One region of the uncultured Oscillibacter sp. genome, then DNA from elsewhere that is predicted to be linked to it. Evidence: riboswitches for the same ligand, from Rfam matches in the RefSeq annotation. Region 1 holds a riboswitch; the other holds the start of a gene.
What was found. A riboswitch is a leader RNA that binds a small molecule or an ion and turns the genes downstream of it on or off. The one in region 1 is predicted to bind thiamine pyrophosphate.

Region 1 (15,350 bases):
CACGTATTACTTCCACAACTGCGTCTACTCGGAGCTCTATACCGGCCCCGCCCTCCGCTGGAAGGAGGCGGTGCCCACGGACTGGGTCCTCTCCAACTTCGACGGGAACTACAAGGTCCTGGTGGTGGGGGATGCCGCCATGAGCCCCTATGAGCTGCGGGAGAAGCGCTATGACTGGGAGCGGCGGACCTACGGCCCCTCCGGCCTGGAGTGGCTGGAGCGGATGAAGAAGCAGTACCCTTACCTGGTCTGGCTGAACCCGGAGCCCATGCCGGAGCGGCCGGATTACTGGGGCCAGACCCACTGGCAGCTGGGGCACATGTTTCCCATGTACGACCTCACCGCCGAGGGGCTGGAACGGGCCATGAAGCGGCTGAAAGGTCGGAAATAGCGCAAGCGGAGGCCGCGCAAGGCGGCCTCCGCTTGTTTGTTCTTACCGTGCTTCCGGCATCCCTTACCGGAAGAGCTGGCGCACATCGTCCTTCCCCCGCTTGCCGTGGGTCCGCATGGCCTGGGAGGAGGGGAGGGGAATGGACCGCCGGGCGTCTTCCAGCAGCGAGCCCGCCGCCCCGGCATCCCGCACCGGGCCCCCGCCGCTGAGGTACTGCTGAACCCCCAGCAGTCCGTTCCAGCTGCGCTCCAGCCGGTGGTAGAGCACGTTGTAGGCGTTTTGAATCTGGGCCACCCAACGCCGGTCCCGCTCGACAATGGCTTGCGCGGCCTTGGCGGCCTCCTTGGTGGCCACGCTGAGCCGATCCAGGCCCAGGGTCCGGGAGGACAGCCGGAACTGGGGCAGGGTCACGGTTTCCGCCCCCATCTGGAGGGGAACGCCGGAGCGCGTCCAGAGCCGGGCCCTGCCGATATCCGCTCCGCCGGTGATTTGGACCTTTCCGCAGCCGCCGAAGAGGCAGGCCCCGATGTCCGCCCCCGGATCGCCGCCCAGGGCCTTTTGAATCCGGGCCGAGCCGGTGATGAGGATGTCTCCGCAGGGCCCCTGTGCCCCCGCGCCGATGGCGGCGGCGTGTCCCAGGGCCAGGGCGGCGACGCTGCCGCCCCGGATGGTGATGTCTCCCGCCGCCGCCCCCAGGGCTCCGCCGATGCCGGCCCCGCCGCCGGATTCCCCGGTGGCGGAAACGACGCCGCCCAGGATGTCCACGGGCCCTATAGCGCCCCGTTTCCCGGCGCCGATGCCCGCGCCGCCTCCGGCGCCCGTGGCGGTGACCGCGCCGCCGCGGATTCGAATGCGGCCGGATTGGGTTCGGCCTCCGCCGCTGTCCCGTCCGATGCCCGCGCCCCCCGGACCGCCGGAAGCGGTCAGGGTTCCGGCGGGGTTGCGGCTGTTGTCCCGGGCCTCGGGGCAGTCCACCAGCAGGGAAGTGCCGTCTCCCAGGGAGATGCCCGCCCGGCCCGCGCCGCTTTCAAAGCGGTTGTCCGTGCCGCTTTGCAGGAACAGCGTCACGTCGTTTTCCCGGCCCAGGTCGAAGGCTCCGCCCTCGGATACCCGGCAGACCACGCCCCCCAGGGTCAGCTCCAGCTTCCCGATGCCGTCCGCCAGAACCAGCCGCCCGCTGAAGGGCTCCTGGTTGGCGTCGGTTCCCATGCCGCCGGAGACGGAGGAGACCCGGTTGGTCAAAATGCGGAGCGTATGCGTCTCCTCCTCGTAAATCCAGTCCTTTCCCGGCTCCCCGCCGGTGACGGTGAAGGGATTTGGGTACAGGACGGTTTTCTCAAAAGCGCCCGCGCCCTCGTTCCAGCGCAGATAGGCGTAGCGGGTTTTAAGCCGCTCGGCCTCGTCCTTCCCCCGGAGGACCACGGTGTGAACCGCCGGGGAACCCTGGTCCCCCTTTTGCAGCCACAGCCGGGCGGGCTCGCCGCTTAAAAGCATGGCCCGTCCGTGACGGCCGTCCACCGCCAGGGCGGTTATGGCGCTCCAACCCGGCAGCAGCGTCCGCCAGACGACGTCGAAGGGGGCCAGGGGCTTTCCGTTCCCGTCGGTCACACGGGCTGCCTGCGCCGCCAGGAACACGGGCCCGTCGACGACCACGGGGACAGGCAGGGTTCCAAAGGCTTTGCCGTCCGTCTCCGCGAGGAGGACCGCGCCGCCCGTCAGGCGCAGGAGGCTGCTTTCCTCCCCCCGGAGGACGCCGATCCGCACGGTTCCGCCGCCGCCCAGGGTCAGGGACGCGCCGGGGCGCAGCAGAACCTCATCCAGCTCGGCCTTTCCCGGGACGGACAGTTGGACAGCGGCGGAGGCCGCGGTCAGCATAGGGGCGCGGCCCTCCCGCAGCGTTACCGTCCCGGACCCGGCGAGCAGGAGGGGCCGCCCTTCCGGTCCGTTGGTTTGGAGGGTTATGTCCGCCGTTCCGCCGACCGCTGCTTCCCCGGTGGAGGCGTCAACGGACAGGCCGGAGAGGTCCCGGCCCGCCGCCTTCATATCCCCCAGGTCCATGACGGCAGTTTGAAGCGGGGTTCCGTCCGCCGGGGCCGCCTGGCCCTGCGCTTCTCCGGCGGCGTTTTCCAGAGCGGCCTCCGGTCCGGCGCCGGAGGCCTGGACCGCCGCCAGCAGGCCCATCATCAGCTCCAGGTTCATCCCTTCCAGCCCCGCCAGGAGGGTCAGCATGGAAGCGCTTTCCAGGAAAGCGGCGGCGTCCCCGCCGTACAGCAGCATTCCCGTCAGGAAATCCTCCATCCCCGGGGCGGCGCCGCCGGTGAATTGAGCCTCCAAGTCCGCGAAGCTGGAGAACATGCCGTTTGTCAGAAGGTCGACCGCTTCGTCCGGCGAATAGCCCTGGGACACCTTTTCCAGAAGCTGCCGCAGGCCCTCCAGGGCCTCCTTCAAATCGACAGCCTTGGAGGCGGAGCCCCCGGCGATGACGCTGCCCAGGTACAGCGCGGCAAGATACCCCACGGCGGCGTTGCTGTCCAGGGATTTCCCGGAGATGGCCGCCAGAATGTCCGAGATTCCGGCGGTCTTGTCCAGCCCCAGCATATCCAGCAGCCGCTCCGGGGACAGGCCGCTTTGGGCGATTCCCCGCAGCAGCCAGTTGGGGAACGTTTGGACCCGATCCGGGTTTTCGTCCTCCAGAGCGGCGTCCGGCGGGGGTTCCACCCCGTCTTCAATCTCCTCGTCCCCCTCCAAAAACAGCCGCGCATCCCCGGCGAAGGCTCCGCCGGTCATGCGGTCGATTTCCTCCGCCAGCCGCGCCAGCTCCGCTTGCAGGGCGGCCCGATCCGCGCCGCCTCCTCCGGCGGCTTTTTCAGCCAGTCCGGCTATGCGGTCCAGGGCGTCCTGGACCTCCGCCAGCACGGCTTCCCCCACCTGGAGCGTCCGGTGGCTCTCCCGGGTGTGGTTTTCCGCCTGGCCGATCTTGCTCATGAGGGCTTGGAGAGTCTCCGAGACGGTGGCCCCCGGCGTTTTGGCCGGCGGGCGGCTTTGCCCGGCGGCGGCTGTCCTCTCCGTTTTCTCCGCCGCCTGATACCGGGGCCCGGACACACCGCGCTCTCTGCGGATGGTCAGCTCGCCCATGCAGACGCCTCCTTTCTTGAATCCGTTTCCAGCGTGGATTCCTATATATACAATATCGGCACGCGGACGGGAAAGATAAGAACGTCTCTCGCCGGGCAAAAAAGGGGAAAGCGCCCCGCGCTTTCCCCTCCCGGTGTGGTTATCGCTTTTGCCCCAGGGCCAGGTCCTTGACGGCCTCTCCCGCCAGGATCAGTCCCGCCGCCGCGGGAACGAAGGCCGCGCTCCCCGGCAGCTGCCGCCGGATTTCTCCCTCCAGGGATTCCTGGTAGAGCGCCCCTTCCGGGTTCCGGGGGGGCTCCTGGGAGTAGACCACCTTCAAGCGCCGGACGCCCCGGCGCTTCAGCTCCTTCCGCATCACCCGGGCCAGGGGGCAGACGGAGGTCTCGTAAATGTCTGCCACCCGGAAGGCGGTGGGATCCAGCTTGTTCCCGGCTCCCATGCAGCTGATGATGGGCGTTCCGGCCGCCAGGGCCTGTTGAATCAGAGCCAGCTTGCCGGTGACGGTATCGATGGCGTCGATCACGTAGTCATATTGGGAAAAATCGAAGTCTCCGGCGGTGTCGGGGCCATAGAAGACCCTGCGGGCAGTTACCCTGGCCTCCGGGTTGATCTCCAGCGCCCGGTCCCTAGCGGCGTCGGCTTTGTATTGGCCCAGGGTCCGGTGGGTGGCCAGAATCTGGCGGTTCAGGTTTGTCAGGCTCACCCGGTCGCTGTCGATTAGGTCCAGGGCTCCCACGCCGCTGCGGACCAAGGCCTCCGCGGCATAGCCCCCCACGCCTCCCAGGCCGAACACCGCCACATGAGCCCGGGCCAGGCGCTCCACGCCCTCCCGGCCCAGCAGCAGCTCTGTCCTTGAAAACTGGTCCAGCATGGCGTCACTCCTCGATTCCTTGAATCTCAATCTGCTCCAGGATCTCCTGGCCCCGCCCGGTCAGGGCGATGCTGCCGTGAAGGGGATAGTCCCGATAGGCGGCGTAGTCGAAGTTTTTCAGGGGGATGTCGTAGTCCAGGCAGAGCAGCCCCTTTGCCGCCAGGCCCTGGATGGCGGCGGCGGACTGCTCCCGGGGACGTTCCGGGTCTTCCAGGTACACCGGCGTCTTCCTGTCGAAGGCCGCCGCGATGGGGAGGAAGGGCGTTTCCCCCAAGCGCCGCAGCAGCGCCAGCTCCGCCTCCGTCAGCAGCAGGCCGCAGCCTCCCCGGCAGCTTCCGCAGTTTTCACAGCTCATGACCGTTCTCCTTTTCCGTTCCGGCTTCCACAATGGTTCCGCCGCCCACGACGGCGTCCCCGCTGTAAAATACCGCCGCCTGGCCCGGCGTTACCGCTCTTTGGGGCCGGTCAAACACAACGCGGACCTGCCCTCCGGACTCCGGGAAAATTTCCGCCGCCTGTTCCGCTTGGCGGGAGCGGGTTTTGGCTCCCACGCGCAGGGGAGAATCCAAACCCTCTATGGCAATCCAGTTCAGATCCTCCACCAGGATCTCCCGGACGAAGAGTGCGCTTTCCGGCCCTACGGTGACGGTGTTGGCGGACATGTCCTTTCCGCAGACATAGACGGGCTCGCCCATAGAAAGGCCCAGCCCCTTCCGCTGGCCCAGGGTGTAGCGGATCGCTCCCCGGTGCCGCCCCACGGCCCGGCCCTCCCGGTCCAGAAAGTCCCCGGCGGGAAACGCCTCTCCGGTCCAGGATTCGATGAACGCGCCGTAGTCCCCTCCGGGGATGAAGCAGATGTCCTGGCTGTCCCGCCGCCGGGCGTTGACAAAGCCCAGGCGCTCCGCCAGTTCCCGGACCTGCCGCTTTTCCATGCCGCCCAAGGGAAATTGGACTCTGGACAGCTGGCTTTGGGTGAGGGTGTAGAGGAAATAGCTCTGGTCTTTCCCGGCGTCCAGCGCTTTTTTCAAAAGCTGGCGGCCCGTCCCGGCGTCCCGGCCCACTCGGGCATAGTGCCCGGTGGCCACGTAATGAAGTCCCGCGCCGTCCGCCGCCTCCATCAGCCGGGAGAATTTCATGCGCCGGTTGCAGTCCACGCAGGGGTTCGGGGTGCCCCCGGCCCGATAGACCCGGACAAATTTTTCAATAACGTCTTCCCGGAATTCCCGGGCCATGTCCAGCGTCATGAAGGGAATGCCCAGCCGCCGGCAGACGGACTCCGCGTCGGCGGCGTTCCGGCCGTCGTCCGATTCCAGCAGGCGCATGGTAGCCCCCTGGCAGCGGAAGCCCCCCGCCTGCATGAGATAGGCCGCCGCCGAGCTGTCCACGCCGCCGCTCATGGCGATCAGCACGCTCAGATTGTTGTGTTCTTCCATTGTTTACCTCCCGGCTCGGGGCCTTTTTGCGTTTTGCGGCTCTTATTATAGTACGGTTCCGCCGTTTTGTCACGCAATATATCATTCCCGCTGGACGGATTTATCCGCACGTCTTGCATGATTGCTTTCACGCCCTGGTTTTTTTCCGTGGAAGCTTCCCCTTTTTCAACAAAAAATCCGGATGTCCAGAGCGAGTTTTCAAAAGTGGTGGAGAAATTTTTGCAAATTTATGTTTTATGTAAACTAAACTACCAAAAGGCGGATGGCAGGAGTGTGTATGTAAATTTTTTCCAGCCCGAAAGACAACCGGAGAAACCTGAAAACTTTGGGAAACAGCCCTGTGGAAAACTCTGTGGAAAGTGTGAATAACTTTTTGTAGAAGCCTTTTATGAAAAATTTTATGTAAATTACGAGAGACTGGGCGGCTTTTTCGGGAAGCGGCGGAAAAACGCACGGAAAGGGAAGAAAGCTGTAAAAATACCGGCGGAGCGAAGGACGTTCATGCGCCGGATTGTGACATGTTTCCTGGCGGCGTGTCAAAAACCGACAAATTGCTCAAAGGCGAAACGCAGGATTTCCTGCGATAATACGAAAGGTAATCGCGGCGCGGGGGAGGCCGGGCCATGCAAAAAAGGCTTGCGCCGGGCCGCTGGCCGTGCTATAATCTTGTTACAAACTACATAAGATCGTGAACTGGGGAGCTCGCGGAAGCGGGCTGAGAGGAAGCGAACGCTTCGACCCACAACCTGATTTGGGTAATGCCAACGTAGGGAGCCGTCATGAACCGACATGCTTTTTTCCGCATGAGGAACAGCCCTCCCGGTTTCGGGAGGGCTTTTTGGATTGCCGTCAGTTTCGCGGTCGGAACAAGGAGGAACATCATCCCATGCTGAACCTGTTTGTCAACGGTGAGGGAGGCCTCACCACCGCGGGCTACGCGCTGAGCGCCGCGCTGCTGGTGCTAAGCATTCTGGCGGGCCTGGCCCTGGCGGACCGGGGCGGGAAAAAGGGCTTTGCCGCCAAGCAGCTGGCTTACTGCGCCATGGCCGTGGCCCTGGCCTATGTAACCAGTTTCATCAAGGTGTTCAAGCTGCCCTACGGCGGGTCGTCACATTGCTGAGCATGCTTTTCATCGTGCTGGTGGCCAACTGGTACGGCGTCAAGACCGGCATGCTGGTGGGCTTTGCCTACGGCATTCTGCAATTTTTGCAGGAGCCCTATTTCCTGACGCTGTTCCAGGTCTGCTGCGACTATGTGCTGGCCTTCGCCGCCCTGGGGCTGGCGGGGCTCTTCCGGGGGAAGAAGAACAGCCTCCTCACCGGCTACATCGCGGCGGTGCTGGCCCGGGGGGTGTTCCACTCCATCGGGGGCTACCTCTACTGGATGGACTACATGCCGGAAAACTTCCCCCTGGCCCTGCGGAACCTTTACCCCATCATTTACAACTACAGCTATTTACTGGCGGAGGCGGCCGTCACCGTCCTTGTCATCAAGATTCCGGCGGTGGAGCAAGCCTTGGAGCGGGTGCGCAAAGCCGCGCTGTAAGGGCGCGCGCCCTCTTGTTCCAGGCAAAACACGGCCCAAGGAAGACTGCGGACCGTCCTCACCACAAACGAACCCCCCGCTTTTCCAAGGAAAAGCGGGGGGTTCGCTTAGCAGTATTTCGCGATAGCGGCCTGGATCATCTCGTGGGCCTGAACAATGATGGCCTGATCGCCGGGCTCCAGCGCCAGCAGAGGCGCCCGGACGCCGCCGATATCCGGTCCGCCCTGAAGGCGGAGGATCTCCTTGATGACGGCGTACATGTTGCCCTGGGTGGAGCACATCTTGTAGATGATGCGGCAGCACTCGTTCTGGACCTCCCGGCCCTTTTCCATCTCCCCGGCCTTAAAGCAGCGGAAGATCTCCAGGTACAGCTCCGGCATGGCGGCGTAGGTCCCGCCGATGCCTCCGGCGGCTCCGGCGGCCAGGCCGCTGAGAAGCTGCTCGTCCGGGCCGTTGAAGACCAGGGCCCCCTCGTCGTGCCACATCTGGATGTCCTGGACAGGCATGGAGGAGTTTTTCACCCCGACGACCCGGGGATTCTTCAGCATCTCCTGAAGCAGGGGCACCGACAGCGCCACGCCCGCCAGCTGGGGAATGTTGTAGATGATAAAATCCGTGTTGGGGGCCGCGTCGGAGATGTCGTTCCAGTACTTGGCGATGCCCTTGGGGGGCAGATGGAAGTAGATAGGGGGAATAGAGGCCACGGCGTCCACGCCCAGGCTCTCGGCGTGGGCCGCCAGCTCCCGGCTGTCGGCGGTGTTGTTGCAGGCCACATGGGCGATGATGGTCAGCTTGCCGCCCACCTCCGCCATGACGTTTTCCAGGGTCTCCTTCCGCTCGGCCACGCTCTGGTAGATGCACTCGCCGGAGGAGCCGCCCACATACAGGCCCTTTACTCCCTTGTCCAGCAGGAACTTCGCCAGGGCCCGGACCGCCGGGGCGCTGACCTTGCCGTCCTGGTCATAGCAGGCGTAAAAGGCGGGGAAGATACCCTGGTATTTGGAAAGGTCTTTCATGTTGTCACTCCTAGTCATAAATTTTCACCTTGAAGACCACCTTGCTCACGGTCTTCGGCCCGTCCACCTGCATCTTGATGCGGTGCGCGTCGCCGGGGAAAACCACCAGGAAGTCCCCGGGGGAGAGGATCAGCTTATAGTCTCCCTCACCCCGGTAGGCGTAGAAGTCGTTGGCCTCTACCCGGTCGAATTCCGCCAGGGTCTCCGGCGGGGCGATTTCCACCTTTTCGGAGCCCTCCGCCATGATGTGGATGTCCAGGTACTTTTTGTGGGCCTCGAAGAAGCTCTCTTCCGCCGGCACGGTCTCATAGGTGAACCGGGTGGCGTAGACGCCGCCCTTGAGCTCCACCCGCTCCGAACCCACGGAGGCCAAAAACTCCGGCGTGATATGCTCCAGCGCCAGGTCCAGGTTGGGGTGGATGCCCCGGTAGGCCGGGGCGTCCTTGTGTTTGGCGTAAATCATCGCGCTATCCTTTCACCGCGCCCATGGTGATGCCCTGGGTGAAGTACTTCTGGAAAATCAGGAAGACGATGATGATGGGAGCCGCCGCCAGGGTGGCGCCGGCCATCAGCAGGCCGTTGTCCACCGAGGTCTCCGCCTGGAGGGTGGCGATGCCCAGGGGGATGGTGAAGTTGCTGCCGCTGGCCAGCATGACCAGCTGCATGAAGTAGTCGTTCCAGCAGTTGATGAAGGTGAAAATGGCCAGGGCGCCGATGCCCGGCTTAATCATGGGCATGACCACCGTGGAGAAGGTATTCCACTCGCTGGAGCCGTCAATTCTGGCGGCCTCCAGAATCTCTCCGGGGATGCTCTCCGAGAACTGCTTCATGAGGAACACGCCGAAGGGCCAGCCCACGGTGGGGAAGATCACCGCCCACAGGCTGTCGTACAGACGCAGGGCGGACATCTCTTTCAGCAAAGGGATCAGGATGACCTGCTTGGGCAGGGCCATGGCGCAGACGATGAGGGAAAACAGGATGGCCCGGCCGTTGAAGCGCTTCTTCGCCAGGGCATAGCCCGCCATAGCCGCCGTGAGGCAGGTGATGAGCATGGCCAGCACGCACATGAGCACCGCGTTGATGAGCCAGCGGATGGCGGCGGGGGCCTCCGGCCCGGCGGTGAGAAGCACCTTTTTCCCGCCGTTGAAGAAGCTGCCGAAGGGCAGGTAGATCTCCCACAGGGGGACGCTGCGCTGCTTCATCAGCTTGTCAAAGTTGTTCATGACCCATTCGGTGGGAATCCAGATGGGTTTGGTGGCGTTGATATCCCCGCCGTTTTTGAAGGCGCCGGTGACGATCCAATACAGCGGGAAGGTGAAGAGGAACGCCAGAATGACCAGGATGATGATGGAGGCGATTTTATACGCCCGGCCTTGTCCAGTTTCGATTTTCATACCAGCACCCCCTTACTTTTCTTTCGCCAGCTTGAACTGGAGGGCGGACAGCAGTCCGATGAAGATGGCCAGCACCACGCCCATGGCGTTGGCGTAGCCGAAGTGGCCCGCCTGCTCCGTCAGCTTGAAGGCGGTCCAGTAGATATGGTACATCACCGTGTTGGTTCCCGCGCCGCCCTTGGTCAGCAGCTGGATGAGGGCGAAGCACTGGAAGGAGTTGATGGTGGTGATGACCAGGATATACAAGGTGGTGGGCATCATCTGGGCCCACTTTACCTTCCAGAAGACCTGGAAGCCGTTGGCCCCGTCCACCTCGGCGGCCTCAATGAGGGTCTGGTCCACATTGCCCAGGGCGGAGACGTACAGCACGATGGGCTGGCCCACGGAGGTGGTGAACAGGATCAAAATGATGCACCAGAGGGCGTACTTGGAGTCGCCCAGCCAGTTGATGTTTTGGTCGATGAGCCCCGCGCCCTTGAGGACATGGTTGAAAATGCCGGTGTAGTTGTCGTACATCCACTTCCACACCACGGTGACGGCCACGGAGCCGGTGACCACGGGGAGGTAGAAGATGCAGCGGAAGGCGGAGAGCACGGGCCCGCTGAGCTTGTAGATGACGGAGGACACCCACAGGGAGAATGCGCACACGGTGGGGACGCTGACGATGACGATGATGAAGGTGTTTTTCAGCGCCTCCAGGAAGGTTTCGTCGCTTAGCAGATTGGTGAAGTTGGAAAAGCCGATGAAGTTTCCAAACATGCCTTGGTCATGCATGTTGGCGTCCGTGAGGCTGGTAACGATGCAGATAATCATGGGGATGACCACGAAGCCGATGAAGAAAATCAGGCTGGGCAGCAGGAAGAGGTAGCCGGAGATGTTCTCCCGCCGCTGCAGCGCGCGGCTCATGGTGGGATGGGACTGTCTTGCCAAGATCAACACTCCTTTACGACTGGATTCGACAGGGCAGGGCCTCCTGAGGTAGAACGCGCCCCTCTCCCGCCCTTCGCGGGAGAGGGGCGCAAAAACCCTTATCTCTTTGACGGTGTATGGAAATGCTTAGCCGGCTGCGTTGGCTTTTTCGGCGTGGATGGAAACAGCCTCGGCGATAGTGGCTCCCTCGCCAACCTCCTGGAGCATGGTCCACCACTCGGTACGGGCGCCGGCCCAGCCCTTGGTGACCTGGTAGTAGTCGCCCAAGTAAGGCATGAGGACCTGGTACTCGTTCATGATCTCGTTGTCGGCCCAGATGTCGGAGAGGTCGGTGCCCTCGGCGGCGGAACGGGCGGCGAAGTAGTTGGCGGTCTTTACCGCTTCCACGGTGTGCTCAGAGTCGCACATCCACTTGATGAAGGTTTTCGCGTCGTTGATTCGGGCTTCATCCCCGTTGTCGAAGATGCCGAAGCCCCAGATGCCGCCCTGGAGAGCGGGAGAACCGCCCTGAGAGGGGAAGCCCATGAAGACGATCTCTTCACCGTTGGCGGTGAGGCCCGCGCCGGTGTCGGCCTGGTTGGGGTTGAGCTGCTGGGCAATGTTCCAGCAGAAAGCCATCTTCAGAATGCCCTGATAGAAGACCTTGATCTCGTCGCCGCCCTCAAGAGAGGCGTCGAAGGCGATGCCGGGCATGCTTCTGAGCTGCTCCAGCGCCTTGATGTTGGCGGGGTCGCTCCAGGTGTACTGGTCGTGGGTGGCGGTGGCAAAGGTGCCGCCGTAGAGGTTGTTGACGAGGGCGCGGGTGCCCTGGTCGCCGCCCTGGCCCTTGCAGTACACGGCGCCCACAGGAGCCTGGAAGTGCTCATACAGCGCGTCCACGGCGTTGATGAAATCGCTGGTGGTCCAGGTGTGGGTTTCCAGGTTCAGGAACTGGTCGGCGCCCGCTTCCTTGAAAGCGTCCAGGTTGATGGCCATGCAGTGGGCCGTGACAACCAGGGGATACTCATAGACGGAGCCGTTGGGGTGGGTGCAGGCGGCCATGGCCGCCGCGTTGATTTCGGACTTGTCCGTGTCGTCGAACATGTCGCTCAGGTCCACCAGATAGCCCTTGTCGCCCCAGTTGGTGACCAGGCGCTCGGGGCCTTCCATGATCAGGTCGGGCGCGTTTTTCGCGGTGATGGCGGAGTTGACCTTGTCATCGCCGTCGGCGTAGGCTAAGTACTCCACTTTCACGGAGATGCCCGTGTCGGCCGTGAAGGCATCGGTGATGGCTTTGACCTTGTCTTCCTTGCCCCAGTCGCCGATGGGGTAGGTCCACAGGGTAATTTCGCCGGCGGCGGCGGGCTCCTCAGGGGTCTCGGGGGTCTGGGTGTCGGACTGGGTCTGGTCGTCGTCGGGGGGCGGGGTATCGTCCTTTTTGCCGCAGGCGGCGAGCCCCAGGACCATAACCATGGCCAGCAGCAGAGCAAGCATTTTTTTCATCGCAAATCCTCCTTTTAATCCTTACAAAAAATGAACCGGCCGATCGCCGGCTCACTGTGTAAATTATACAAGGACTCCCTTCTTTTGTCAATTGAAATCGGACGGATTTTCGTAAGACAAGAATATTTAGGGAAAGTTTCAAAAATAATTTCGATTTTTGGTGAATTTACCCTCAAAATTCGGAAAAGAATTTGATTGTATGCCTTGACAAACCGGAAAAACCTGCTAACTTATACCACATAGGGTAAATTTCAGGCTGGCTTACCGCAGACAGAAAGGAAGATGGACGATGAAAAAGCACATCCTCTGCTTAGGAGATTCCAACACCCACGGCTACTGCGCCGACCCGGCCGACTGCGCCGACGGAGGCAGCCGCTTCAACGAGGACGAGCGCTGGACCTGCCTCCTCCAAAAGGCCCTGGGGCCGGACGTCCTGGTGACGGAGGAAGGCCTCAGCGGCCGGACCACTGTGTTCCAGGACCCCCTCCATGAGACGATGGACGCCCTCACGGTTGTGTACTCTCTGCTGAAAAGCCACGAGGCGGTTGATCTTCTCATCATTATGCTGGGCACCAACGACTCCAAAGAGCGTCTGGGGGCCAACGCCTCCTGCATCGCCATCGGCATGGAGCGGCTGGTCCGCAAGGCCCAGAGCGTGGACTGCTGGGGGGATCACGCGCCCAATATTCTGATTGTCTGTCCGCCTCCCATCCGCCCGGAGATGGAGCTGGCGGAGTGCGGGGAGCCTATGGGAAAGGGCTGCCTGGAAAAGACGCGGGAGCTGCATAAGTACTATAAGAAGACCGCCCGGCTGGTGGGAGCCCACTACTTAGACGCCAAGGACTGCGAGTTTAACGCCGTGGACGGGATGCACCTGACCCGGAAGGGCCATGCCCAGCTGGCGGCACTGCTGGCGGAACTCGTGCCGGGGCTGCTGCCGGGATAACGGTTTGCCGGATCTGGTTGAAAGGCGGGGGAACTTGTTGTATACTGTAGACGAGCGGCAGGCGCCCTGCCGCCGTCTGCCCGTGAGAGCGCGGGGAGAATCACGGCCGGCGGCGTAAGGAACGCCAAGAACAAAAGAATGGGAGGAAAAACCCATGGCCACGACTCAGGAGCGTATGAACGTCCCCATATTTGTGTCGTCTACCTATGAGGATTTAAAGGCCTATAGGGATGAGGTGGAACGGAGCATTATTTATATGAACCAGACCATCAAGGGAATGGAGTTTTTCGGCTCAACGCCTGAGAGACCTTTGGATAAGTGCCTACAGACTGTGCGTGAATGCAAGCTTTATATCGGGATCATCGGCATGCGTTACGGAAGCGTGGAGGAGGACAGCGGGAAATCGTTTACGGAGCTGGAGTATGACGAGGCGGTAAAAAACAGGATTCCGGTGCTGATCTACATATTGGATGAAAACCATCCGATTGCTTCCAGATTTGTGGATAAAGGGGAGGGCGCGGAAAAATTAGAAGCGTTTAAAACCCGCTTAAAGAAGGCGCATGTGGTCAGCTCGTTCACAACTCCCGCCGATCTTGGCAAAAAAGTAACCCAGGATTTGATGAACGAACTGAAAAAAGATCGTGCGATCGAGGACTCTTTGCGGACTCTGCCCTCCGATACGGAGGGCGGCGACTACGAAATTCTGAGAGGCTTTTTGCGCCGGCCTTATAAATACTACGGACAAGAGATTATACTGGATATGCTGCTGACTCCAAATCAGACTAGTTCTGTAAAGGTAGCTCTTTGCAAGGGCTTGGGCCTGCAGGTTGGAGACGTCTCCGGCATCCGCGCCACTGCAAAATCGCCTGATGGAAAAGAATCCAGTTCCATTCAATTGTTTGGCGAAGGGGAAATGGCCGACTGGATCGACAGCGTTCGTGAGCCCCGAAGCGCCAGGCTGAAGGGGCGCTTGTCGTACTGCGTATTGAAAGAGGATACGAAGCATGACGACGGGGTGATACTGAAAGACTTCATGTATACGCGCATGATTCTTCTGGATGTTATAGAAGACAGTCTGCCGGAATAGAGGGCAGGCGGGCGCGGAAAATCTCGACGCGGTGGGACCGCCTCGAAACGGACATGAAAAATGCGCCTCCCCGGCGGATTTTTCCGCTGGGGAGGCGTTCTTTTGCCGATATCTTATGTGTGCCGCCGGAAAAGGTCCGGGCGCTTATTTCTTTGCCTCGCGGCGCAATTCGCGGCGCATCCGGTTCAGCTCCTGATAGCGGATGCTGACAAGGCTTTGGAACCATTTAAACATACGAATCGCCTCCTTCATACTTGGGATTGCAGTTCTTAGGATATCAGGTTTTCACAAAAAGTCCAGCGGCAAACCGGACGATTCGCACAAATTTTGAAGAGAAAAACTGTGCACAATAAACAAAGCCGGCTGGCGTGGTTTTCAAATATTGCGGCTGAACGTTGGCGTTCGAAATAATTGGGAGGAATGAGCATGATTCAAATCTGCGGCGCACCTTGCTGCTGGGGCGTGGACGACCCCCAAAATCCCTATCTGCCCCCCTGGCGGCGGGTACTGGAAGAGGCCGGCCTGGCGGGGTACAGCGCCATTGAGCTGGGGCCTTATGGTTATCTGCCCATTGACGCGGAAACGGTTTCCGCCGAACTGCGGAAGAACGGCGTGGCCATTGTGGCGGGCACCATCTTCCACGACCTGCTGGACCCTGCCAACCAGGAAAGCGTCCTGAAAGCGGCAGACGACATCTGCCGCCTGATTACGGACCCGGCCCTGCCAAAGCTGCCGGTCCATCAGGGGCAGAAATTTCCCACGCCCTACATGACGGTTATGGACTGGGGCCATGACCGGCGGGACTACGCCGCAGGCCACCCCGACCGGGCCCCCAGACTTTCCGCCGAGGAGTGGTCCGGCTTTATGGAGAACCTCCGGGCAGTGTGCGAACGGGCTAACAAGTACGGCGTCCGGCCCGTCATTCACCCCCACGCCGGAAGCTATATTGAATTCGAAGACGAGATTGCGGCGGTGGTCCGGGACATCCCCTATGAGACGGCGGGGTTGTGCCTGGATACGGGGCATCTCTACTATTCGCATATGGACCCGGCGGAATATTTGAAAAAATACGCCTCCCGGCTGGATTATGTCCATTTTAAAGACGTCAATGAGAAGGTCT
Region 2 (15,350 bases), on a different contig from region 1:
GACAAGAGGGAGATGGTATGCTATGATGTTATGCGTGTTCAAGAGACGGCGCCTTCCTGTGGAGAGATGTCCGAGTGGTTGAAGGAACCGGTCTTGAAAACCGGCGGCGCGCAAGTGCCCGTGGGTTCGAATCCCACTCTCTCCGCCAACTTTTCAAAAGTGAATCCGGATCTGCGGAAGTACCCAAGTGGCCGAAGGGGCTCCCCTGCTAAGGGAGTAGGCTGGATAAAACCGGCGCGAGGGTTCAAATCCCTCCTTCCGCGCCAGAGAAGACCTTGGAATTGCAATGGTTCCAGGGTTTTCTCTTTGTTTTTTCCCTTATTGTGCCCTGATTGCCGCCACGGCGTAGGAATGCTCTTATGGCATAATAAAGACAAATCGGAAAATCTTTGTGGCGCAAGGACCACCCCCCACAAGGACAACAACTGTATGACTGTTTAGAGCATAAGAAGAAACATCTAAATGATGGGGGCACTTCCATAAGGAAGTGCCCCCATCGCATGTTTATATCCGACAAATTGAATTCTCAGACAGGTCAAGGCAATGGCGGCTTCCCTGCCAGTTTGTCCACCAGCACACACAGCGTAACTACCAGGGCCATATCCGCCAGAGTACAGCCCAAAGGCAGATCCAATCTCATTAGACCCCGATAGGCGGCAAAACCCACTAACCAAATTACCAGATTCCGTCCATCAAAATCTGCCTGAAACCGGTCCCGCCTCAGCAGGAAGAAGTCCGCGATCTGAATGGCGATCATGGGGGCGAAGACAGAGCCGATGAGATACAGAAAGCCGGTGACGTCGTCCATGGGAAACAACACCGCCCCGGCGGTCCCCAGCAGGGCGGCCCCCACGGCCATCCATTTCCCGGTCAGCCGGGGGCTGATGGACTCGGCGGAGATACCGGCGGACCAGGCGTCCAGGAAGGTGGTCGTCACGGTGGACAAAATCAGGATGACCAGGGCGGCGATACCCAGGCCCGCCTTGACCATGACGGCGGCAATGTCGGACTCCCCTGTGAAGATCGCCGCCCCCATGCCGATGGCGTACATCCATATAGAGACCAGGCCGTAGACTATGGCGCTGACCGCTGTGGCCTGGAAAGGCTTTTCCGCCTCCCGTGTATAGTCGCTGATGAGGGGCAGCCAGCTCAAAGGCATGGCCACCGCCAGCTCCACCGCCGCGCCGAAGCTCATGGCCTCTCCCAGGCCGGAAGTCTGCGGCGTACCGGAACCGAAAATCACCCAGCACAGCGCCAGCGTCAGCAGGAACAGCGCCGCCATGGAGAGCTTATTGAGCCAACCGAGGTTTGTAACGCCCACCAGAATCCAGAGCAAAATCAGCCCCCCAATCACCAGGCACCAGGCCCAGCGCCCGGCGGGGAACACGCTGCCCGCCGCCAGGGCCCCGTCGTAGATCATAATCGCCGTCCAGCCCACCAGCTGGAGGACGTTCAGCACGGCGAACAGAAGTCCGCCCTTTTGTCCAAAGCTCATCTTCACGGTCTCCATGGCACTTCGCCCGCTCCGCCCGCCGATGAGGCCCGCCAGGAAGAGCAGAATACAGCCAATCACATGGCCGGTGACGATGGCGGCAAAGCCCTGGGTGAACCCCAGCGAGGCGAAGCTGGTACCGGTGAGAATCTCCGCCAGGGAGACCCCGGCCCCGAACCAAATGAGGCCGTTCTGAAACGTGGAGGTTTTTTTCACGTCCCTGCCTCCCCGTCGATGAAGCGGCTGTGGAGGTCCCACATGTGGTCCATGGGCCCGGAGCCATGCCCCAGGTTCAGCTGTGCGGACAGGGCCCCGAAAATGTAATCCTTCGCCCGCTGTACCGCCGTCTCCAGGCCGAAGCCTTTCGCCAGATTGGAGGCGATGGCGCTGGAGAGGGTGCAGCCCGTGCCGTGGGTGTTGGGATTATCCACCCGCCGGGAGCGGAACCAGCGTCCCCCGCCGCCGGGCCGCCAGAGGAAATCGTTGGCGTCGCTGACCTGATGCCCCCCCTTGCAGAGGACAGCGCAGCCGTAGGCTTCACCAATGGCCTGGGCGGCCCGCGTCATGCCCTCCTGCGTTTCGATCCTCATACCGGAGAGAATCTCCGCCTCGGGGATGTTGGGAGTGAGGACCGCCGCCAGGGGCAGGAGGCGGCTTTTCAGGGTCTCCAACGCGTCCTCGGAGATTAGCCGGTCCCCGGAGGTGGCCACCATCACCGGGTCCACCACGATGTTCTTCGCCTGGTACTGCGCAAGCTTGTCCGCGATGACCTCGATCAGAGGGACGCTGGCTACCATGCCGGTCTTCACCGCGTCCGGGAAGATGTCGGTGAACACGCAGTCCAGCTGCTCCGCCAGGAAGTCCGGTGCGGACTCCTGGATGCTTTTGACGCCGGTAGTGTTCTGAGCCACCAGGGCCGTGACGGCGGTGAGGGCGAATACCCCGTTGGCGGTCATGGTCTTGATGTCGGCCTGGATACCGGCGCCTCCGCTGGGGTCGGTCCCAGCGATCGTCAATGCTGTTTTCATACTCGTCTCTCCTTTTCGCATTGAAGTTTTATAACGCGGCGTGAGGTGGTGCCCCCAACGCACCGCGTGAAAAACGCCCGGGGGCGGTTTTCCCTTACAATCGTTTCGACAGCTCCAGCAGCTCCCGGGCGGCGGCCTCTGCGTCTCTCTGCCCAAAGATACCGGAGGCCACGGCCACGCCGGAGAGGCCCAGGTCCTTGAGCTCCAGGATGTTCTCCCGGCTGATACCGCCGATGGCGACCACAGGGATGCCCGCCGCCGCCGTGACAGTCCGGATGGTCTCTCTGGAGATGGGCCTCGCGTCGGCCTTGGTCCCGGTGACGAAGGCCGCGCCGCAGCCCAGATAGTCCGCCCCGGCCTCCCTGGCCCGGCGGGCCTCCTCCGGCGAATGGGCGGAGACGCCGACGATCTTATCCGGCCCCAGCAGCTCCCGGGCGCGTTCCGCCTCCAGATCGCTCTGGCCCACATGGACGCCGTCGGCTCCGGAGGTCAGGGCGATGTCCGCCCGGTCGTTGATGATGCTGACGGCCCCCAGTCTGCGGCACAGGGACACAAAGCGCTTTGCCTCCGCCAGGAAGGCAGCGTCCTCCAGGCGCTTTTCCCGGAGCTGGACGATGGCCGCGCCCCCCCGGACGGCGTCCTCAACCTGGCGGAAAAAAGCCTCCTCGTCCGCCGCCCAGGTCCGGTCGGTGACGGCGTAAAGGCGGAGCGTTTCGGGTCTTATGTTCATGGCAAAGTCCTCCTCAAAATATAAAATCCGCAGATAAACCAACCTGGTTCATCTGCGGCAAGACGTCCGCTATTTCCCTACGTTGGCATGATCCAAATCAGGTTCCGGGTCGGGACCTTCACGGCCCCCTCTCAGCCCGCGCCAGCGGACTCCCCTTTTTCATTGTGGGCCTATCATACTCTTTTCCGCCCGGATTTGCAAGCCCCTTGACAAAATTTTCCCCCGGTGGTATGCTGGGGGCGAAAAGCAGGGGAGCCGAAAGGCTGAGAGGAAGCGGACGCTTCGACCCTTTACCTGACGCGGATAATGCCGCCGTAGGGAGTCGATAGGGGACTTTTGACGGCGGTTCGCGTTTCGGCGGGCCGTCTTGCTTTTTTGCAAATTCTTCACGAAGGAGGGAGAGAGCACACACCGGCGTCCCGGACCACCGGGAGCGGACGGAGGGGGAGCGCCCTGCGTCCGGGCCGGACCATACAAGGGGCCCCTGGGGTCCCGGCAGCGATGGGAAGCCGTGTTCCGGCGTGAGAGGAGGCCAGTAAGCCTCGACCGAAATTTCCAGGGCGGACAGTCCCGCCCGTCCTTGCCATGCAGGGGGAAAGCGCTGCCGCGTGTTTCTCTTTGCGATTCTAGCTGTGAAGGAGCTTTTACGATGAAAAACAAATCCGTCCAAAAGCTGTCCATTGCCGGGGTCTTCTGCGCCCTGGCGGTGGTGGGCAGCATGTTCCTCACCTTCCCGGTCTTCGGCAGCAAGTGCGCCCCGGTCCAGCACATGGTCAACATCCTCTGCGCCGTCTTCCTGGGGCCCTGGTACGGCTTGGCTACGGCCTTTGTAGCCAGCCTTCTGCGCAATCTCTTGGGCTGGGGGAGCCTTCTGGCCTTCCCCGGCAGCATGTGCGGAGCTCTGCTGTGCGGTCTGGTCTACTGGAGGACAAAGAACCTCCCGGCAACGCTGACCGCCGAGGTCCTGGGCACCGGCGTTCTGGGGGGCCTGGCGGCCTACCCCGTAGCGAAGGAGCTGATGGGCCTGACGCCGGAGACCTATACCGTCTACATCATCCCCTTCCTGATCTCCACTGCGGCGGGTTCCATTCTCGCGGGAATCCTGGTGTACGCCCTGCAAAAAAACGGGGCACTGAAATCCATGCAGTCCGCTTTGGAGCGGTAAATTCTATCCAACGGGAGGCTCTATGACAAGGCCTGACTTTTTTCTGCTGGAGGCGGTCCGACACCGCCGGCCTTTGATCCATTGCATCTCCAATCTGGTTTCTGCCAACGACTGCGCCAACCTGGCTCTGGCGGTGGGGGCCAGCCCCATCATGGCTCAGGCGCCGGAGGAAATGGAGGCGGTTGCCGCCGTGTCCGCCGCCGCCGTGCTGAACACCGGCACGCCGGAGGAGGAAAAATTCCGGGCCTGCCTCCTCCGGGGACAGGCGGCTCAAAAGCTGGGACAGCCCGTCGTTTTGGACCCCGTGGGCGTGGGGGCCAGCCCCTGGCGGCTGGAGCGGGTGGAAAGACTGCTGGAAGTCTTCACGCCCTCCTTGCTGCGAGTCAACCCGGGGGAGGCCAGGGCCCTCCTCCACCTGGAAAGCCAATCACAAGGAGTGGACAGTCCCGCCGCCCTGGACTCCGTCCAACAGGGGAACCTGACGCTCCGCCTGTCGCGGGAGCTGAAAACCGCTGTGCTGATTTCCGGCTCGGAGGATTTCATCTCAAATGGGACCGTCCTATGGAAGGTCTCCGGCGGCAGTTCCCTGATGACGCAGGTGACTGGTACGGGATGCATGCTGTCCGTTCTCTGCGGCGTCTTTGCGGCGGTGGAACCGGACATTCTTGCCGCCGCCGTTACAGCCGCCGCTTTTTGGAAGTCCTGTTCCCGCCGGGCGGAAGCCCTAGCCCCGTGTCAGGGCCCCGGCAGCTTTCGGACAGCCCTGCTGGATGCCGCTGGGACTTTGACGGCGGCGGACTGCGCTGGAATGGCCTTTGTAGAACTCCTGTTTTGAAAAGCATCCCCGTCTGCCAAATCCGGCAGGCGGGGACGCCTTTTGCTTTCTTTTCTATATCTGGGGTAATATTTTCTGGCTGCGGCGTTCATCGCCGGCGGTTCTTTTGAAAGACGCCTTCGCCAATCAAAGCCCCTCCGACAATCAGCAGAGCGCCGGCTGCCTGTAGGGGAAGCAGCGCCTCGTGAAGAAAGACCACGGAGAACAGAACGGCGGACAGCGGTTCGATGTAGCCGCAGATTGCCACCGTCTGCACAGGCAGCCGTCCAATAGAGGAAAAGTAGAAATAGCACCCGCCCCCTGTATTCAGCAGGCTGATCCATAAAATCGGGATCCAATCCCCGCGGGCAATTTCCATATGGAAGCCTTGCTTACAGCCGACAAAGACCGCTGCCGTCACAGCCGCGAAAAACAACTGCAGGACAGCGTTTTCCATGCCTGTGATTTCTTTCGGCAACTTATTGAAAATTACCATAGCGGCATAAGCCAGCGCCGACAGTCCCGCACAGAGCAAACCCCAGCCATTGACGCCTTCCGCCGCCGCCTGGCCGCTGATGAGAACGGTGCCAAGCGCCGCCATGACCAACGCCGCCGCCTTGGGGCAGGTCATGCGTTCCTTAAACAACACTACAGAAAGCGCCACGACAATGACCGGGCCGCAATAGTTGATCAGCATACCCAGGCTGACGCCGATTTGCTGATATGCCTCAAAGAGCAACAGCCAGTCGAGCGCCATCGCGATCCCGGACAGCGCAATATAAATTGTAACTTTCCTATGGGGTAAGATCGTCAGTCTATGCCCTGACAGAAAGTAAAGGAAGCGCTGATTAAAGCAGGTAAAAGCCAGGCAAACAGACGAAGGCAGTGGAAACGTCCAATAAAGGGCCATATTGGGGGATGAAATCCTCACTTTTCCAGTCCCAGCCCGGTCGAAGGGCGCAAAAACCTTAGGCGGGGCATAGGGAACCGGCCCGGCCTGCGGTTGATGCGGTATTCAATGGCAGAAAGCTGCGGATTGCTTTTGATTTCTTCCCGTTTCTCTATCCCAAGGCAGGCACTGTCCCCGCAGACCGCCTTATCATCTTCCCGCAGAAGCCTTGCCGCTGCAGTGACATCGTGGACATTGGCGGCGGTGGCCTCCACTGTGTGAACAAAGCCGCTCCCGGCATCCGCGCCGGTGCGGCACTTCATACCAAAATGCCACTGGTTTCCCTTCTTCACCGAGTGCATCTCGGGGGATTAAATCAGCGCTTCCTTAAGAATAAGAAGGAGCAGAGCTTTTTATGAGCCTGCTCCTTCCCTATAGCCCGGATTTTTATGGAAAAAATCACCCTTGACGATCTTCTCTCCCAGTGTTATGCGTTTCACCACAGCAATGTATTGGGAAATCATATTTTAACTGGTTTTATTCTAACAGGCATTCTCGAAAGAGATTGGATATTATGAACAGGTTTTCGCTGTACCCTGAGTGCCTATGCGCTCAGGGTAAAAGTACATGACCGTCCAATCAGATGCTTTTACGGGGAAGCCTGCCATAACTTCAGCTTGAACGAACGGGCCAAGGGAAGTAATGTCATTAAGCTAGCCGCGAAGAAAGAAACGGCAGAAGGCAATGGAATTCCGAAGGAAATCCAGAAGGAACTTATCAGGAAAAAGAGGCAGCAAAAGCAGACGGAGGCAGCTCCGTCAGAAAAAGGACATAGAAAAGGTCAGCGAGCGGAGGCATAGCAGGCGGAAATGCGGTTACCTGTGATTTTTGGCCTTGGGGCGGTGCGCCCAAGGCGAAGCGGGAGCAGTCTTCGCCGGAGGAGCGGGAGCGGATCAGCGGCGGAGCGGCGCAGGAAAGCACAGCAGGCAAAGACAGCGTCGGAGAAATTGACATGACGCTTGTATTTGGCTGTGCCCTGAGACGCGTCCACAGCCCAGGCAGCGGCCTGTGAGAAATTAAAGATGAGGAAACTGGCGAAAACCTCCTGGAGGACAAGGTCCGGCTTCTTTGCGTGAAGATGGATGAGGCCCACGGCGTATTTCAGGCTGCGGAAGGAGGTCTCAATGCCCCAGCGTCTGGCGTAGAGGGCTTTGAGGGCGGCGAGGGGGAACCGGTCCGGGTCGAGATTGGTGATAAGGGTTTCCGTATTGCCGCTGTCGGTTTGTAAACGGACAACGCGGAAGGATATTTCGTAGAAATCCGGGCTGTTCGACTCTAAAAAGTCAAACGTCATTGTGGGCGGGATACGGTAATAGGACTTGGGGACGGCGATGCCGCGGGTCTCCAACTGCCGCGGCGTCAGCCGGCCCAGGGTGAGTTTGAGGGGAATGTCGAACTCCAGCTGGTCAGGCAGAGGCATACCGTATGCAATGCCCCGTGCCTTGTCCCGAATACGGATCAGGTAATTCCAGTTCCGCTTCTCCAGGTGGGCCAGATTGTTGCAGGATTCGTAATTCCGGTCAGCCAGCAGGATCACCTTCCCGGAAACGCGGGAGCGGTCTGCCATTTGGCACAGGGCTCTGCACTCGTTTTTTTCGTGCTCCTTCTGCACGATCAGGTCGGTATAAATGCCGTTTTCCAGGTCAAAGAGCGCGTTCATGTGCCAGAGGTTCCAGCCGTGCTGTCTGGACGTGCCGGGGCGGTAGGAGGCTGGGTCCTCCGGGTAGGCGGCGGATTTCAGCGACGAGCCATCCACTGCCAGCAGACGATAGCCACGAAAGGTCTTCCCAGGGCGCAGCAGGGCTGTGAAGCGGTGGAACAGCGTCTCCAGCGCTGCGGGCAGCAGCTTCTGCCGCTGCTGGACAAACGCCGAGGCCGACGGTGTTTTTTCGCTGTTTTGAAACCGTCCGATGAGCACCTTCCCGATCTGTTTTCGCTCATGGTCAGCAGCAGGGATATGACCGTTTCGAAGGTCAGCGTCCGGGGACGGGTAAAATCCCGTCCCGTCTGCCTGACGTATTTGTCTGGGTGCTCCCCCATTTTCCGGATCATAGAAAGCAGCATTCTCCGCAAAAATTTTGGTGTATATTTCATGTGCGGCGTCCCCCCGAAAAGCAAGTTTACTTTTCAGGGCTTCGCCGCACATTTTTCCTCCTTTGTCAACCCCTTTTTACATCTTTTTTGACTTTATCTTCTCCTTATTTCTAACTTAATGACATTAGCCAAGGGAAGACACGCGACACAGCGCCGAGCGGGGTTGCCTGTCAGGAACCGGATTGGAGAGAACGGCAAACTTACGGCGAAGGCTCACAAAAAACGAACTGAAGGAGATGGTACTCTGAAAAACACAAAAAACGAATACAGCAGCTCTGAACGGACGCTGGTCATCCTGTCGGAGATGGAACACCTGCTCCCGCCTCTCAGCGGTGAGCAGTTTTTTTCTTTGGAGAGGGACATCCTGGAAAACGGCTGCTATGCCCCGGTTATCGTCAACGAGGATATGATTCTCATTGACGGACACAACCGCTTCCGAATCTGCGAAAAACACGGTTTGCCCTACAAAATGCTGGTATTTTCGTTCGCTGATTTGCTTGAAGCCAAGCAATGGGCGCTGGACACCCAGAAGGGCCGACGCAACCTGGATAAGTGGGAATTAGGTAAGAATGTGCTGAAACTCAAACCGGAGATCGAGGCCAGGGCGAGGGCAAACATGGCCGCAGGGGGCGGTGACCACAAAAGCGAAAGCGCAAAATCGGGTTTGGTGATTTCACCAAACCCGATTTTACCTGTGGATAGCAGGAAGGAAGCGGCCCTGGCCGTAGGAATCGGAGAGCAGACCATGGGCAGGATTACGCAGCTGGCGGAAGCCGCGCCCCAAGTCCTAAAAGACGCACTAGACAAGAAAGATGTATCCATCAACCGGGGCTGGAAAATCCTGAAAGCCGTTCAGCATCTGCCGCTGGGCGAACAGGAATCCGTTGCCGCCGAGATGTTGCCGGCTGTACATGAAATTGACCAGCTGGATGCTGAAGCGGAGTGCAGGGGGAAAATCGCGGCTCTGTTCTGCAAAGCATATGAAAGGGCAGTTCTACTGACTCCTACATTGGAAAATGTCCGCATCTGGGTGGAAAACACACATATGAGGCCGGATGAGGTTGAGGACTCTGTGCGGGAATCCTATGAATTGGCTCAGATATTTCAAACTATTGGCGATCTGCTCAAAAACGAATTTTTGTGTGAGTGCCAGCAGACCCTGCATTCGGATGAGGGTACATTATAGCGGCCAAGGCTGAGGACAAGGTGTCATGTATTGACACTTTGTCCTCCTCTGCTTCCCTAAACTGTCAGAGCGAGGGTGTCAATACATTGCACCTAGCCGCCGAACAGAGGTGTTTGTCGAATCATCTGGACATTGCCTGGGGTGGCTGATATGATGTGGGCTATCCAATAACAGGAGGTGTCCCCTGATGGAAGTAAAATTTTCCTTTAACAAAACCGCCGTAGAGCAAAGAGACTACACGCTGGAAGACGTACATCAGATAATAAAAAGTTTGTTCACTGCCCACGATCTTCCCTGCGTTTCTGACGGAGAAACACTCACCTTCCAGGACAAAGGCCACGACGATGACTTCGCCGTCATGTGGGATATCATCCTGTCTTTGCTGCGGGCGGATTGGTTTATGGACTGCGCCGCCTCCTGTATCTGGCAGGACGAGGCCGGAGAGGAAGATATACTTGCCCAGGCCGGAAAGGTATGGAACACCATGCGGCAATAATCTGCTAACGGACATACCCCGCGCCCCAAAATTCCAATCACTCTACCGCCTGGAAAAGGCCCCGCCTTCGGCGGGGCCAAAGCCCTCGCCGCCAGAGGCGGAGAGGACGCAAACCTGCAAATAAATGTCAAGCCCCAAGCGGCACTTTTTTAGAAAAATTTTTGAAAAGGTCATTCACTTAAAAACAGGCACAAAAACCAGACCAACAAGAGCAGCTCCGGTTGGCCGAATTTGGCGCGCTTAAATTATGCAAGATAAAACTTGCCGCCAAACTTATGCGGCAGTCTCTTGTTTCGTTTCCAACGCAAGCAGATATTCCTTGACTCTGGCGTAATAGACCCGCAGGAACTTTGCCGCGCCGGCAACCGTGTACACATAGAAATGTTTCCCCTCTGCCCGCTTCTTGTCCATGAAGGAATAGATCGGGTTGTCCGTGGAACTACGCTGCAGGACGACGCTCATGACTTGAAACAGCGTCCTGCGCAGATGTGGAGATCCACGCTTGGATACATGTCTGGACTTGGCCTCAAAGCTGCCAGATTGGAACGGAGGCGCGTCTACACCAGCAAAGGCCACCAGGGCGTTCTTGTTCGTGAAGCGTCGTACATCGCCGATTTCCGCCATCAGCTTCGGGCCGGTGACATCTCCCGCACCTTGCATGGCCATGACGACCTCATATTCCGGCAGCAGAGACGCCAACCGCTTCATTTCCGCCCGAAGAACCGCCATAGATTCGTACACTGCATTCAGGCAGTCTACCGATTGGACAATCAATGTCTTTGTGCCAGAAGCGTTTAGAAACATCGACCCATTTGTAGTGGCCACGTTTGGTGCAATAGTGAGCGGGCAGTATCTCGTTAATTCTCGGAAACGTCTGATCCAGCAGTGAGATCAGGCCATTACGCAGTTCAACGCTGATCTTTTGCGTCCGCTCATACAGTCTGCACTGCATCTTTAGCATCTGGCGGGTTTCATCCTCGTCAGAAAAATTGCGCAGCTCTGTCCAGAACGTCAGCCCATAGTTGGCGATCTTGAGGGCATCCGCTTTATCCGTCTTTACTTTGCGGAGGGAGTTGTCACTGAAGTTGTGGATGAGAATGGCATTGACGACACTGACGAAAAATCCCGCCTCTTTGAGCGAGTGGGCGATGGGCCTCCAGTACATACCTGTATGCTCCATGATGATTCGAATATCGCCCCCGAGCCCTTGCAAACGCTCCGCCAGCCCGGCCAGCTCCTCTTGCGTTGTTACCCGAGTGTACGGCTTAGCCGTTATCTCAACCTGCACAATCGAACGCCGCAATGAGAGGGCCGGCTGACAGTTTGCGGCGACGAGCGTAGAAGCTCAAGCATAGCGTCGTCAGACCGATTGCCCTCTCATTGTAGCTTCAGCATGAGCTGCCTTTCAAGGGCAGTTACCCATTCCTGGCCAAATATCTCTTGGCTCATAATCTACCCAATACTTGGCTCGCTCTTATTGTCGCAAGCATAGCAAAAATGTACATTTTTGCACTTGCAGGGGTAAATTCCCTGACCCCAATGCCGCCTGTGGGCGGGTAGTTCCCCTGCGTCACCGTCGAAAGCAGAATAAGTTAGTATTCGCAAAAGCAAAAATGGTGTTCCCTGCCCCGATCTGGCAGAGAATGCCATTTTGCATATGGAAAGGAGCGAAAATGGCAATATTTCGTGTCGAGAAAAATGCAAACTACACCGTCATGTCAAACCATCACCTGCGGGACAAACCACTCTCCTTGAAAGCCAAGGGCCTGCTGCCGCAAATCCTCTCACTTCCAGAGGAGTGGGACTACACCCTGCAAGGGCTGGCTTGTATCAACCGGGAGCGGCTTGATGCCATCCGTCAGGCCGTTCATGAGCTGGAGCAGGCCGGGTATATTGTACGGACAAGAGAACGGGACAGCCAGGGACGGTTATGCGGAGCGGAGTACAGCATCTACGAACAGCCACAGCCGCCGTCTGATCCCCCGGTGTTGGAATAACCGGCATCGGGGAAACCGTTGCCGGATTATCCAACACCGGAAAAACCTACGTAGGTAAATCCAACGCAATTAAGGAAACGCTGATTTAATCCCCCGAATGGGAAGAATGGGTATCGCTGGTTGTCCCCCACTATCCAACCGGGAAACGCGGCCGTCCGCCGATTGAGATAGAAACCATGCTGCGGATGTATCTGCTGCAATGCTGGTTCAGCTTATCCGATGAAGGAGTAGAGGACGCAATTTATGACAGCTATGCCATGCGCAAATTTATGGGGATCAACTTTTTAGAGCAGGATGTCCCGGACGCCACGACCCTGCTGCACTTTCGGCATCTGTTGGAGGAGAAGGGCATCGGCAATGTTTTTGACGCAGTCAACCGCTTGCCGCATTGACGGCCTATCACAGTTCATCGGTCTTTGCCGACAGCCTGACAATAAGCTGCAAGAGCCGGAATCAGTGTTTTGATCTCTCTGCCGGATGTGTTAATGCAGAGATCATACCCTTCTTTCGCTCCCCAGGAGATACTTGCCGTCAGCTCATGTTTTTTGGCCCGGTTCTTGTCGATCTGCCGCATCCGGCGCTCCATCTCCGCCAGCGCAAAGTTTTCCTGCTCCGTGGCCCGCTCCTGACACCGCTTGAGCTTGGACGCCCGGTCAGCATAGACGAAAATGCGAAGCGGATGCAGGTGGGCCAGTACTGTGTCCGCGCAGCGCCCGACAATCACGCAGTCACCCTGCCGCGCCAGCTTCTCAATGATTTTTTGCTGGGTAACTGCCACCATGATAGACTGCTCCATCACCTTGTAGGGAATGGAAAAGCGCCGCCCAACCGTCAACGGATACTCCGCCCGCAAGCTGCTCTCCGAGACACGGGCCACATAGTCTGGATCAAGCCCCTGCTCGTCAGAAATCATCGCTATAATCTCATTGTCATAGCAGGGAATATGTAGCGCTTCTGACAGACGCTTCCCCAATTCCCGGCCTCCGCTGCCAAATTCCCGGCTGATCGTGATAATCATATTCGCTTCCTCCTTACTTAAACTGGATGCCGTTCCGTTCAGAATATTTCAGCAATCCCACAGCAATCACCAGCACAATCGCCTCATAAACGAGCAGCGAGAACCAAATTGCCCCGTCTCCAAAAATATGGGGCAGAATCAAGATCACAGCGGAATTGATGACAAGGCTCCGCAGAATATTGATGCCGGTGGACAAAGCGGAGCGTTCCGTGGAATACAAGTAGGCCGAAATCATTACATTGACCGCCGTAATAATAAATCCTACGGCGAATTGAGGGAGATACTTTACGATATACTCTGTTGTTACGGTATCCGTGCCAAACAATACGCAAATTGGCTTTCCCAGCAAAATAGACAAACCGGTGATCAGGATACTCCCCACGGCGCTGACGGTCAGACCGGTTTTCAAGTAATATTTCAAATCCGCCTCGTTTTTCGCGCCATAGCTCTGGCCGAACAGAGGCTGCAAGCCCTCGCTGGCGCCAAAGAAAGCGGTGATGGAAAAGGACGCTATGTACGAGATTACAGAAAACGCGTTGACGCCAAGATCGCCAATTCTTTGAATCAGCACAAAGTTCATGCAGAGGGTCATCACTGGGTTGGACAGTTGGCTGATTCCTTCCGGCAGGCCATGGACAACAATGTCCCGGAAAAGGCCAGCATTTAGTTTCGCCCTGCCAAAGCGGAGGCTGCCTCGCTTGCGGGCAAAGCGTGTCAGGAGAATCAGCAAACCGATGGTCTGAGAAATGCCCGTGGCGATTGCCGCGCCCCTTGTTCCCATCTGGAAGGGATAGATCAAGAGCCAGTCGCCAAAAATATTGCATATCGTTGTGATAATGACCACCATACTTACCAGGCCGGGTGCGTTGTCATTGCGGCAGTAGTTCTGCAATCCGATGGACAGGCCCGAGGGGATGATAAAAATGGAGTACCAAAACAGATAATCCACCGCCAAATGATGGAAGGTTTCGTTGGCGCCCAGCAGAGCGCAGATTCCATCCGCAAAAAATGTGCCCGTGACCGAGAACACAGCGGCGGCGCAGAGCTGAAGGAGTATCCCGTGGCGGAACACATCGTTTGCGCCATCCACGTCCCCCTGGCCGATGCGGATGGCATAGATCGCAACGCCTCCAATGCTGATGAGCATATTCACCGCGCCTACCATCAGTATGGCGGGACCGGCCAGATTGATCGCCCCCAGCGCATTTGTCCCAACCCCTCTGCCCACAAAGATTGCGTCAACAATGGTGAACAGGAAGAAGCAGACATTGCTGCATATCGCTGGAATCACATACCGGGCCACAGTCCGAAGTTTTGCGTTGTGCATTTGATTACCTCCTCCCCCGCGCCTTTCCGCAGGGTTTCTTGTTTTACAAGTTTTTTAGATGATGATAGAATGAAACATCCTATTTTGGGAGAGTTTTTGCCATGAAGAAAGAAAACCTGTTGTCCATTGGCGCTCTGTCAAAACAGACTGGCGTTCACATCAAATCCCTCCGTTATTATGATTCTTTGGGCATTCTGCGCCCTGCCTACGTTGACCCCAGCAGCGGCTACCGCTATTACAGCTTGCAGCAAATCCCTGTGGTAGACGCGATCCAGTTGTGTATTGATCTGGATATCCCCCTCAAGCAGTTTACGGACTATTGCATGGACGGCGGCAGCCGGATTCATTACGGCAAGTTGGTTGAGCGCGGCACGATACTGGCCAAGGAAAAAATTCAAGCCATACAGGAGCGGCTGGCTAAGCTGGAAAAAATGCAGGCTGAAATCGAACGCAGCGAGCTGGTTCAAAAAAGCCATACTATGGTGCGGTGCAGCTACCCCGCTATGAATCTTTTGCTTACCCCATATCCAGAAAATGGTACGGGAATGAAAGCCCTCGCCCTATTCCACAGCTTAGTGCAGATAGCGGAAAGCAGCGGGCTAACGATCAATTATTTTTCCGGGCGGCTGCTTCACTGCCAAGGGAGCATGAGAGAATTGCTCTTTTACATTGGCGTAGACGTTCCGGAGGGAGTGCGGGAACTTCCCAAGAATTTTTTGCGGCTTCCGGCGGGCGAGTATCTTTGTTGCAAACAGGAGGCTCCTGCGATTGAACAGGCCGCAGATATTTTCCTGGAGCAATTTGCGCTGGATTATGAAAAGTATGTCATAGAATCTGAACTGTCTCCTGGGGATTATGACTGCACCGCACCTCTTTTTGAACTTTGCTGCTCACTCCCCAATGACCTCGCTTCCTGACAGGATATTGGACTGAAAATATTCATTCACCAATTCGCAGAGACAACGCATTCATAATCAGCACCCAGAGCTTTAGAAGCGGTATCTGGTAGGATAGGAACAAATCGGCGGCATCTTCTACTCGCCAGTTATATTTC

Region 2: another riboswitch for thiamine pyrophosphate. It lies ahead of thiW (energy coupling factor transporter S component ThiW); the one in region 1 lies ahead of Q1M04_RS16100 (hypothetical protein).

Annotation. Positions count from the first base shown of each region.
Region 1 is NZ_CATMPS010000003.1:3,403-18,752, reverse strand. It holds gene Q1M04_RS02970 (VWA containing CoxE family protein) at 1-391, shown strand, start outside; gene Q1M04_RS02965 (hypothetical protein) at 455-3,526, opposite strand; gene Q1M04_RS02960 (ThiF family adenylyltransferase) at 3,666-4,397, opposite strand; gene Q1M04_RS02955 (hypothetical protein) at 4,402-4,752, opposite strand; gene mnmA (tRNA 2-thiouridine(34) synthase MnmA) at 4,742-5,830, opposite strand; TPP riboswitch at 6,515-6,622, shown strand; gene Q1M04_RS16100 (hypothetical protein) at 6,717-6,950, shown strand; gene Q1M04_RS16095 (energy-coupled thiamine transporter ThiT) at 6,953-7,375, shown strand; gene Q1M04_RS02940 (dihydrodipicolinate synthase family protein) at 7,483-8,391, opposite strand; gene Q1M04_RS02935 (YhcH/YjgK/YiaL family protein) at 8,402-8,854, opposite strand; gene Q1M04_RS02930 (carbohydrate ABC transporter permease) at 8,859-9,785, opposite strand; gene Q1M04_RS02925 (carbohydrate ABC transporter permease) at 9,798-10,691, opposite strand; gene Q1M04_RS02920 (ABC transporter substrate-binding protein) at 10,842-12,197, opposite strand; gene Q1M04_RS02915 (GDSL-type esterase/lipase family protein) at 12,487-13,143, shown strand; gene Q1M04_RS02910 (DUF4062 domain-containing protein) at 13,298-14,230, shown strand; gene Q1M04_RS02905 (sugar phosphate isomerase/epimerase) at 14,657-15,350, shown strand, end outside.
Region 2 is NZ_CATMPS010000032.1:12,476-27,825, forward strand. It holds tRNA gene Q1M04_RS12965 (tRNA-Ser) at 61-148, shown strand; tRNA gene Q1M04_RS12970 (tRNA-Ser) at 174-266, shown strand; gene cytX (putative hydroxymethylpyrimidine transporter CytX) at 536-1,708, opposite strand; gene thiD (bifunctional hydroxymethylpyrimidine kinase/phosphomethylpyrimidine kinase) at 1,705-2,520, opposite strand; gene thiE (thiamine phosphate synthase) at 2,615-3,250, opposite strand; TPP riboswitch at 3,307-3,416, opposite strand; TPP riboswitch at 3,489-3,589, shown strand; gene thiW (energy coupling factor transporter S component ThiW) at 3,900-4,415, shown strand; gene thiM (hydroxyethylthiazole kinase) at 4,438-5,250, shown strand; gene Q1M04_RS13000 (DMT family transporter) at 5,339-6,139, opposite strand; partial or broken gene Q1M04_RS13005 (transposase) at 6,274-6,486, opposite strand; gene Q1M04_RS13010 (IS4 family transposase) at 6,960-8,096, opposite strand; gene Q1M04_RS13015 (hypothetical protein) at 8,436-9,458, shown strand; gene Q1M04_RS13020 (hypothetical protein) at 9,646-9,954, shown strand; gene Q1M04_RS13025 (transposase) at 10,228-10,620, opposite strand; gene Q1M04_RS13030 (transposase) at 10,628-11,242, opposite strand; partial or broken gene Q1M04_RS13035 (helix-turn-helix domain-containing protein) at 11,625-11,948, shown strand; partial or broken gene Q1M04_RS13040 (transposase) at 12,062-12,328, shown strand; gene Q1M04_RS13045 (cytidylate kinase-like family protein) at 12,358-12,969, opposite strand; gene Q1M04_RS13050 (MATE family efflux transporter) at 12,983-14,296, opposite strand; gene Q1M04_RS13055 (MerR family DNA-binding transcriptional regulator) at 14,398-15,213, shown strand; gene Q1M04_RS13060 (hypothetical protein) at 15,236-15,350, opposite strand, start outside.